2 regions of the Micromonospora sp. NPDC050784 genome follow, and region 1 is predicted to be linked to the other one. Evidence: riboswitches for the same ligand, from Rfam matches in the RefSeq annotation. Region 1 holds a riboswitch; the other holds the start of a gene.
The links. A riboswitch is a leader RNA that binds a small molecule or an ion and turns the genes downstream of it on or off. The one in region 1 is predicted to bind thiamine pyrophosphate.

Region 1 (4,140 bases):
CGGTGAGCAGCACGCCGGTGCTCACCAGCACCGGTCCCGCGTCGAGCAGGACCCGGCCGGACCGGTCGGCCGCGAACAGCACCAGGGTGACCAGGATGCCGGCGGCGCTGAGCAGCAGTGGCCAGGCCCTGCGGGCCAGCACGCGGTAGCGGATGCCGAACAGCGGCAGGACGGCCAGTTCGAGGGCGATGGCGATCGCCGGGGCCACCGGGTCCAGGGTCGCCAGCAGGGTGAACGAGAAGACCAGTGCGGCGGCGACCTTCGCCACCGGGTTGCGGCGGGCCAACGGCGCGTCCGGCGCGGCGACCGGCTCGATGCTGATCATCGCTGGTCGTCCGGGGCGCGGTGCAGGGTGACGGTGCGGTCGGCCAGCGCGGCCACGAAGTCCGCGTCGTGGGTGACCGTGACCACGCCGTGCCCGGCGTCGCGTAGGTCGGCGAAGAGGTCGACCAACTCTCGCCAGGTCCGCCGGTCCTGGCCGAAGGTGGGTTCGTCGCAGATCAGCAGGCGTGGCGCGGTGGCCAGGGCGGTCGCCACGCTCAGCCGCCGCGCCTCACCACCTGAGAGGGTGTACGGGTTGGCGGCGGCGAGCCGGGCCAGCCGCAGCCGTTCCAGCAGCCCGGCCACTGTCTCCTTGACGGCCGCCTCGGGTTGGCCGGTGCGGCGCGGGCCGAGCGCCAACTCGTCGAAGACCGTGCTGGTGACGAACTGGTGCTCCGGATCCTGGAAGACCGACCCGATCCGCCGGGCCAGCGCGGGCGCCCGCCACCGGTGTGGGGGAGTGCGGTGGTCCGCGCCGGCCAACTCGGCGGACGCGGTGACCCGCCCGCTGCCCGGCCGGAGCAGACCGCCGAGCAGCAACGCCAGGGTGGACTTGCCGGCGCCGTTGGGTCCGCGGATGGCGAGTGCCTCACCGGCGTGTACCGCCAGGTCGGTGGAGCCCAGCCGGGGCGGCAGGCCGAGCCGATCGGCGGTGAGCAACAGCTCCCCGGGGCCGGCGGTGGCCGCCCGGGGCGCGATGGGGTGACCGGGCACCCACACCCCCTCGGCGGCCAGGGCGGCACCGTGGGCGGCGAAAACCGCCTCGGGTGTGCCGTCGGCGCGGACGCCGCCACCCGGTTCCAGGACGACCACCCGGTCGACCAGCGGCAGCGCCTCGGCCACCCGGTGCTCGACCAGGATCAGCGTGGTGTCGGAGTCCAACGCGCCGGCCACCGCGTGCCGGACCAGGTCGGCCCCGGCCGGGTCGAGGTTGGCGGTCGGCTCGTCGAGCAGCAGCAGGGCGGGGCGCAGGGCCAGCGCGCCGGCCAGGGCGAGGCGTTGCTGCTCGCCGCCGGAGAGCGCCGCGGTGTGGCGGTCCCGGGAGTACGGGAAGCCGACCCGGTGCAGCGCCTCGTCCACCCTGGGCCAGATCTCGTCGGCCGGCACGCCCCGGTTCTCCAGCCCGAACGCGACGTCGTCGCCGCAGCGCGCCATCACCAGTTGGGTCTCCGGGTCCTGGAAGACGATGCCGACCCGTTCCCGCCCCTTGCGCGGGTCGAGCCCGTCGATCTCGACGGTGCCCTCCTGCTCGCCGGAGTCCTCGGGAAGCAGCCCGGCCAGCGCGCTGAGCAGGGTGCTCTTCCCGGCCCCGGAGGGCCCGAGCAGCAGAACCCGCTCCCCAGCCTCAACCCGCAGGTCAACCCCGCGCACCGCCCAAGCGCGCCGTCCAGCGTGCCGCCACCCGAACCCCCGCAGCAGTACCCCGCCCACCAAACCCACCCCCTCCGGGCCGCGCGCCCGCGCCTATCCCCGGTTGATCAAGAGGTTTGCGTCAGGAGATCGCCTCCTGTTGACGCAAACCTCTTGATCAACATCATCGTCCAGGGGGTCAGATCAGGGCTCGGTTTCGGCCTGCCGGGAAGCGGTCCAGGACGCCGGTGTTGGCCAGGGCCTTCGTGAGCAGCCAGCCGCCCACGCCGGCGATCACGGTGGCGCTGACGATGGTGAGCAGCGCGTACGGGATGCGGTAGTCGGTCAGCGCGTAGTCGACGTTCCAGACGAAGAAGTCGAACAGCGCCGCGCTCAGGCCGGTCAGCGCGCCGGCGAACACCGCGGTCGGCAGCCGGAACGACCGGTACCGGAAGGCGGCGAAGGCCAGCTCGGCGCCGATGCCCTGCACGATGCCCTGCGGGATCACCGTGCCGGCCCACTGGCTGCCCAGCAGCGCGGACAGGACCGCGGCCACCGTCTCGCAGTAGAGCGCGGCGCCGGGCTTACGGATGACCAGCCCACCGATCACCGCCGGCATCAGCCAGACGCCGTAGAGCAGCGTCTGCGCCGGCGGGAAGAAGGCGAACGCGCCCTCGGTGGCGCTCCAGACCAGGCCCCAGGCCCAGAAGATGACGCCGAAGGCGACCGCGATCACCGAGGCGACCACGATGTCGATGGTGCGCCAACGGTGTGTGTCGGTGGTGGATTTCATGTGTTGCTCCCAGTTCGTGAGTGCGAACCAGGAGAAGACGCACGCCGCGTCCGGTGGCACCGGACTGCGGCGCGGCTGGAGGTCGACCGAACTCCCTGCGCTGGCATTACCCAGATCAGGTTCGAGGGTCTGCGGGCGTGCCCGCACTCTCAGCGCTGTGCGCTCCCCTGTCGGATATGAAGTTGTCTCGCTGACGCTAACACCGACCTGGGGCGCGGGCCCAGCAGGGCATCCGCCTGACCTGCGGGAGAGGCCGGCCCGCCGCCGGCTGGGTACGCTTCCGATCATGCGGGTTGACGCGCGAGGCTTCACGTTCGAGGTGACCGTCGACGGTCCGACGGACGGCGCACCCGTCCTGCTGCTGCACGGTTTCCCCCAGCACAGCGGCGAGTGGGACGACGTGGTGCCGACGCTGCAGACGGGTGGGCTGCGCACGTACGCGCTGGACCAGCGCGGTTACTCACCGGGCGCCCGGCCCACGGTGGTGGCCGACTACCGGATCCCCGAGCTCGTCACCGACGTGGTGGCGGTGCTCGACGCGCTCGGGCTGGATGCCGTGCACCTGGTCGGCCACGACTGGGGCGCGATCGTGGCCTGGGCGGTCGCCGCCCGGCACCCCGAGCGGGTCCGCACGCTGACGGCGGTGTCCGTGCCGCATCCGGCGGCCATGGCGCACGCCCTGAGCACCGACGCCCAGCAGAAGGCCCGCTCGTCGTACATCGCGCTGTTCCGCAAGCCGGAGAAGGCGGAGAAGGTGCTGCTGGCGTGGCACGCCACCGCGCTGCGCAAGCTGCTCGGCGGGGTGGGCGACACGGCCCGGGTGAACCGGTACGCCGACCCGATGCGCGAGCCGGGGGCGCTCACCGCCGCGCTGAACTGGTACCGGGCGATGTCCCGCGCCGACCTGGCCGGCGTCGGCCCGGTCGCGGTGCCCACCACGTACGTCTGGAGTGACCGGGACGTCGCCATCGGCCGGACCGCCGCCGAGGCGTGCGAGGCGAACGTCACCGGGGACTACCGCTTCGTACAGCTGCCCGGGGTGAGTCACTGGATCCCGGACGCGGCGCCGGCCCCGCTCGCCGAGGCGATCCTGGCCCGAGTCGGCGGAACGGCCTGAGTGGTGGTGGACGCCAACGGGCTGGCTGGCTCCCAATCGAACGACGGAGGACGTATGACGGTGAGTGCCCAGGACTACCTGGCCGTGGTGACCGAGACGATCGGCCGGGTGGCCGCCAGCCAGCGGGAGGCGGTGGCGCGGGCCGCCGACCTGATCGCCGAGGCCGTCCGCGCCGACGGCGTGGTGCACGCGTTCGGCACCGGGCACTCGGAGGCCCTCGCCATGGAGATCGCCGGACGGGCGGGCGGGCTGGTGCCGACCAACCGGATCGCGCTGCGCGACCTGGTGCTGCTCGGCGGCGAACCGGCCGAACGGCTCGGCCCGCTGCTGGAACGGGACCCGTCCGTCGCGCACCGCCTCTACGAGCTGGCCCCGGTGCGCCCCACCGACGTCTTCGTGCTCGCCTCGAACTCCGGGGTCAACGGCGCGATGGTGGAGTTCGCCACGCTGGTGAAGGAGCGCGGTCACGGGCTGGTGGCGATCACCTCGGCGCAGCACTCCGGCCGGATGACCTCCCGGCACCCGTCCGGGCGCAAGCTGAGCGACATCGCCGACGTGG
Region 2 (4,140 bases), on a different contig from region 1:
TTGTACGCCTCGTTCGTGCCCGTGCAGTACGGCCACCCGTAGTTACCGGGGGTCACGATGTTCCACTCGACCAGGCCGCGCGGGCCGCGGGTCGGGTTGTCCGCGTTCGCGTCCGGCCCGTAGTCCGCGACGTACAGCGTGTTGGTCTTCGGGTCGGTGCCGATCCGGAACGGGTTGCGGAAGCCCATCGCGTAGATCTCGGGACGGGTCTTCTCGGTGCCCGGCGCGAAGAGGTTGCCGGCCGGAACGGTGTACGTCCCGTCGTCCTCCGGGTGGATCCGGATCACCTTGCCGCGCAGGTCGTTCGTGTTGCCGGAGGTGCGCTGCGCGTCGTAGTCCTGGCGTCCCGCCCGCTCGTCGATCGGCGTGTACGAGTTGGACTCGAACGGGTTGGTGTTGTCACCGGTGGCCAGGTAGAGGTTGCCGTCGCCGTCGAAGGTCATGCTGCCGCCGGCGTGGCAGCAGGTGTTGCGCTGGGTGTCGACCCGCAGCACCTGCTTCTCGCTGGCCGGGTCGATGGTGTCACCGCTCACGGTGAACCGGGACAGCAGGTTGCGCGTGACGCCGTCGTTCGGGGCGTAGTACAGGTACACCCACTTGTTGGTGGCGAAGTCCGGGTCGAGCCGGATGCCGATGAGACCGTCCTCGTTACCGGTGAAGACGTCCAGGTCGACAGCGGTGACGGTGTTGCCGGTGTCCGGCTTCACGATCTGCACGCGACCGTCGCGCTCGATGTAGAAGACCCGCCCGTCCGGGGCGATGTCCAACTCCATCGGGTTGCTGGTGTTGCTGTCCAGCGAGACCTTCTCGAAGTTCGAGGTCTTCGAGGCGCCGCAGTCGGCGTTCTCGACACCGGCCGCGGTGCGGATGCCGCCGAGCAGGTGGGAGAGGAACTCGGGCTCCGCGTACGACTCCCGGGTGTGCCCGCCTCCGGTGTACCAGGAGCGGCCACCGTCGTAGTCCTGACACCAGGCGATCGGGTGGTCCGCACCCATCGCGCCGGCACCGGCGGTGTAGCTCTTCTCGTCCAGGCTGGCCAGCACGTGCACGTCCGGCCGGGGGTTGGTCTGGTAGTTGTACCACTCGTCGAACCGGGACCAGCGGTCCGGCAACCCGGCCGTGGACGGGTGGGCGTGGTCCTCCACCTTGACCGTGGCCTGCTGGTTCTGCGGGTGGTTGGCGAAGTACGCGCCGACCAGGTCGCCGTACCAGGCCCAGCTGTACTCGGTGTCCGACGCGGCGTGGATGCCGACGTAACCGCCGCCGGCCTTCACGTAGCGCTCGAACGCCGCCTGCTGGTCGGCGTTGAGCACGTCACCGGTGGTGGAGAGCCAGATCACCGCCTTGTACTTCGCCAGGTTGGCGTCGTTGAATGCGGCGCCGTCCTCGGAGTTGTCCACGGTGAATCCGTTGGCAGCACCGAGCTGTTGGATGGCGGCGATACCGGTGGGGATGGAGTCGTGCCGGAAGCCGGCGGTCTTGGAGAAGATCAGGACGGAGAAGGGATCGGCCGCGGCCTTTGGCGCCTTCGGCACCACCTGGCTGACCGGGGCTGCGGCTTGCGCATCCCGTGGGGGAACCTGGGCGGCCGCCTGGGCGGGCGCGCCGAACAGGGTGGTCGAGGCCATGGCCAGGGAGATCAGGGTTGCGGTGATGGGTACGCGGGCACGACGAGAACGGGACACGCCGCCTCCTGTGTCGTAGTGACAGAGCTCGCGGGAGTCGGCTCGCCGAAGGCCGTCCCTGATGGAGCCGGTGGTCACACCGTGCGACGGTGCCTCCACCGACATTTTGTCGAATCGCTGAACAAATTAATTCGGCTGCCTCGATGTCGGGCAAGATGCAGACGGGTAACGGTTCTGCAACGGGGGGCGACATTCCGAACAGGACCGTATGAAGTGCCCCATGGATCTTGGTCGTTCTGGTGCGGTCCGGCCCACCGGCCGCCGTCGACCCCGCGCCTTGGCAGGCCGGCGGATCTGTCGTACGGTGACACGCAAGTAACCCACGGGAGCCCGGTGTACCGGGCTGAGAGGGGGGCTGACAGCCCCCGACCGTCGAACCTGATCCGGGTAATGCCGGCGCAGGGAGGAGCGTTGCCGTGCCGTCCCTGGGGCGATTGCATCTCATCACCGACACCCGACCCGGTCGCGACCCACTCGCCGTGGTTCGCGCCGCCCTCAGCGTGGCCCACGCCGATCTGGTGGTGCAGGTCCGGGTCGAGGATTCCGCCACCGACCGCGAGGCGTACGACCTGACCCGGCGGGTGCTTGCGCTCTGCGCGCCGTACCGAGCGACCTGCCTGGTCAACGACCGGTTGCACGTGGCGCTGGCGGCGGGCGTCGCCGGTGGGCACGTCGGCGCCGACGACCTGCCGGTCGACGCCGCCCGCCGGGTGCTCGGCCCCACCGGTGTGCTGGGCGCCACCGCCCGCGCACCGGGCCCCGCCCGCGAGGCCGTCGGGGCGGGCGCCAGCTACCTCGGCGTCGGGCCGTGCCACACCACCAGCACCAAGACCGACCTGCCGGACCCCATCGGGCCCGCCGGGGTACGCGCCGTCGTCGACGCCGTCGACGTCCCGGTCATCGCGATCGGCGGAGTGACCGCAGCCCGGGTGCCCGCGCTGCGGGCCGCCGGGGCGTACGGGGTGGCGGTGGTCGGTGCCGTCTCCGCCGCCGCCGACCCGGCACGGGCTACCGCCGAGCTGATCGAGGCCCTGACGTGCTGACCGGCCGGTCCCCGTCACCGCCGTCGCGCGACCGGGTCCGGCCGGACGTGGCAGTGGTGGGGGCGGGGCCGATCGGGCTGGCGATCGCCTGGCGTTGCGCCACGCGCGGGCTGCGAGTGGTGGTGCACGATCCGGCGCCCGGCTCGGGGGCGTCGGCGGTGGCCGCCGGCATGCTCTCCCCGGTCGCCGAGGCGTACTTCGGTGAGCGGGAGCTGACCGGGTTGCTGCTGGCGTCCGCGGCCCGCTGGCCGGCGTTCGCCGCCGAGTTGACCGAGACGACCGGAGTCGAGATCGGCTACCGGACCGAGGGCACCCTGATGGTCGGGCTCACCGGCGACGACCTGGCCGAGGCGCGCCGGCTGTGGGCGTACCAGCAGGGGTTGGGCCTGCCCGTGACGCCGCTGCGCCCCAGTGAGCTGCGCGACCGCGAACCGGCGCTCGCCCCACGGGTGCGCGGCGGCGCGCTCGCGCCCACCGACCACCAGGTCGATCCCCGGCTGCTGGTGCCGGCGCTGCGCGCGGCCGCGCAGCGGGCCGGCGCGGTGCTCGTGCCGCAGCCGGTCCGGCACCTGTCCGATGTGGACGCCGGGGTCACCGTGGTCGCCGCCGGCTGCGGGGCCGCGGCGCTCACCGGCCTGCCCGTGCGGCCGGTGAAGGGCCAGATCCTCCGGCTCCGTGCGCCCGACGGCTTCGCGCCGGGCTTCCGGCACGTGATCCGGGGGTACGCCGACGGCGAGCACGTCTATCTGGTGCCCCGCGCCGACGGCGAGGTCGTGCTCGGCGCGACGGTCGAGGAGCGCTCGGACACCACGGTCACCGCCGGCGCCGTGCAACGGCTGCTGCGCGCCGGGGTCGACCTGCTGCCCGAACTGGCCGAGTACGACCTGGTGGAGGCGGTCGCCGGGCTGCGCCCGGGCACCCCGGACAACGCGCCGATCCTCGGGCCGCTGCCCGACCGACCGGACGTCCTGGCCGCCACCGGGCACCACCGGCACGGCATCGTGCTCACCCCGATCACCGCCGACCTGATCGCCGATCTGCTGCTCGGCGGCGTACCCGACCCGCTGCTCGCGCCCTTTTGCGCCGACCGCTTCGGCGGAGCCGCGGTTGCCGCGTCGGGCGGACCTGAACCGACGAAGGAGGGGGACCGGTGGAGTTGACGGTGAACGGGTCCGGGCGCAGCGTCGCCGCTGGCGCGTCCGTGGCGGACCTGGTCCGCGACCTCGTGCCGCACCCACGTGGGGTGGCGGTCGCGGTCAACGGCGAGGTGGTGCCCCGGACCGGCTGGCCGGCCCGGGCGCTGCGTGACGGTGACCGGGTCGAGGTGCTCACCGCGGCGCAGGGCGGGTGAGCGGCGTGCCATTCGAGCTGGGTGGGGAGACCTTCACCTCGCGGCTGATCCTCGGCACCGG

Region 2: another riboswitch for thiamine pyrophosphate. It lies ahead of ACIBD9_RS14060 (thiamine phosphate synthase); the one in region 1 lies ahead of ACIBD9_RS27935 (ECF transporter S component).

What each region holds. Positions count from the first base shown of each region.
Region 1 is NZ_JBITGG010000025.1:92,604-96,743, forward strand. It holds gene ACIBD9_RS27925 (energy-coupling factor transporter transmembrane component T family protein) at 1-325, opposite strand, end outside; gene ACIBD9_RS27930 (ABC transporter ATP-binding protein) at 322-1,752, opposite strand; gene ACIBD9_RS27935 (ECF transporter S component) at 1,871-2,464, opposite strand; TPP riboswitch at 2,539-2,643, opposite strand; gene ACIBD9_RS27940 (alpha/beta fold hydrolase) at 2,751-3,581, shown strand; gene ACIBD9_RS27945 (sugar isomerase domain-containing protein) at 3,636-4,140, shown strand, end outside.
Region 2 is NZ_JBITGG010000008.1:224,191-228,330, reverse strand. It holds gene ACIBD9_RS14065 (ThuA domain-containing protein) at 1-1,685, opposite strand, end outside; TPP riboswitch at 1,998-2,107, shown strand; gene ACIBD9_RS14060 (thiamine phosphate synthase) at 2,102-2,728, shown strand; gene thiO (glycine oxidase ThiO) at 2,725-3,888, shown strand; gene thiS (sulfur carrier protein ThiS) at 3,879-4,079, shown strand; gene ACIBD9_RS14045 (thiazole synthase) at 4,076-4,140, shown strand, end outside.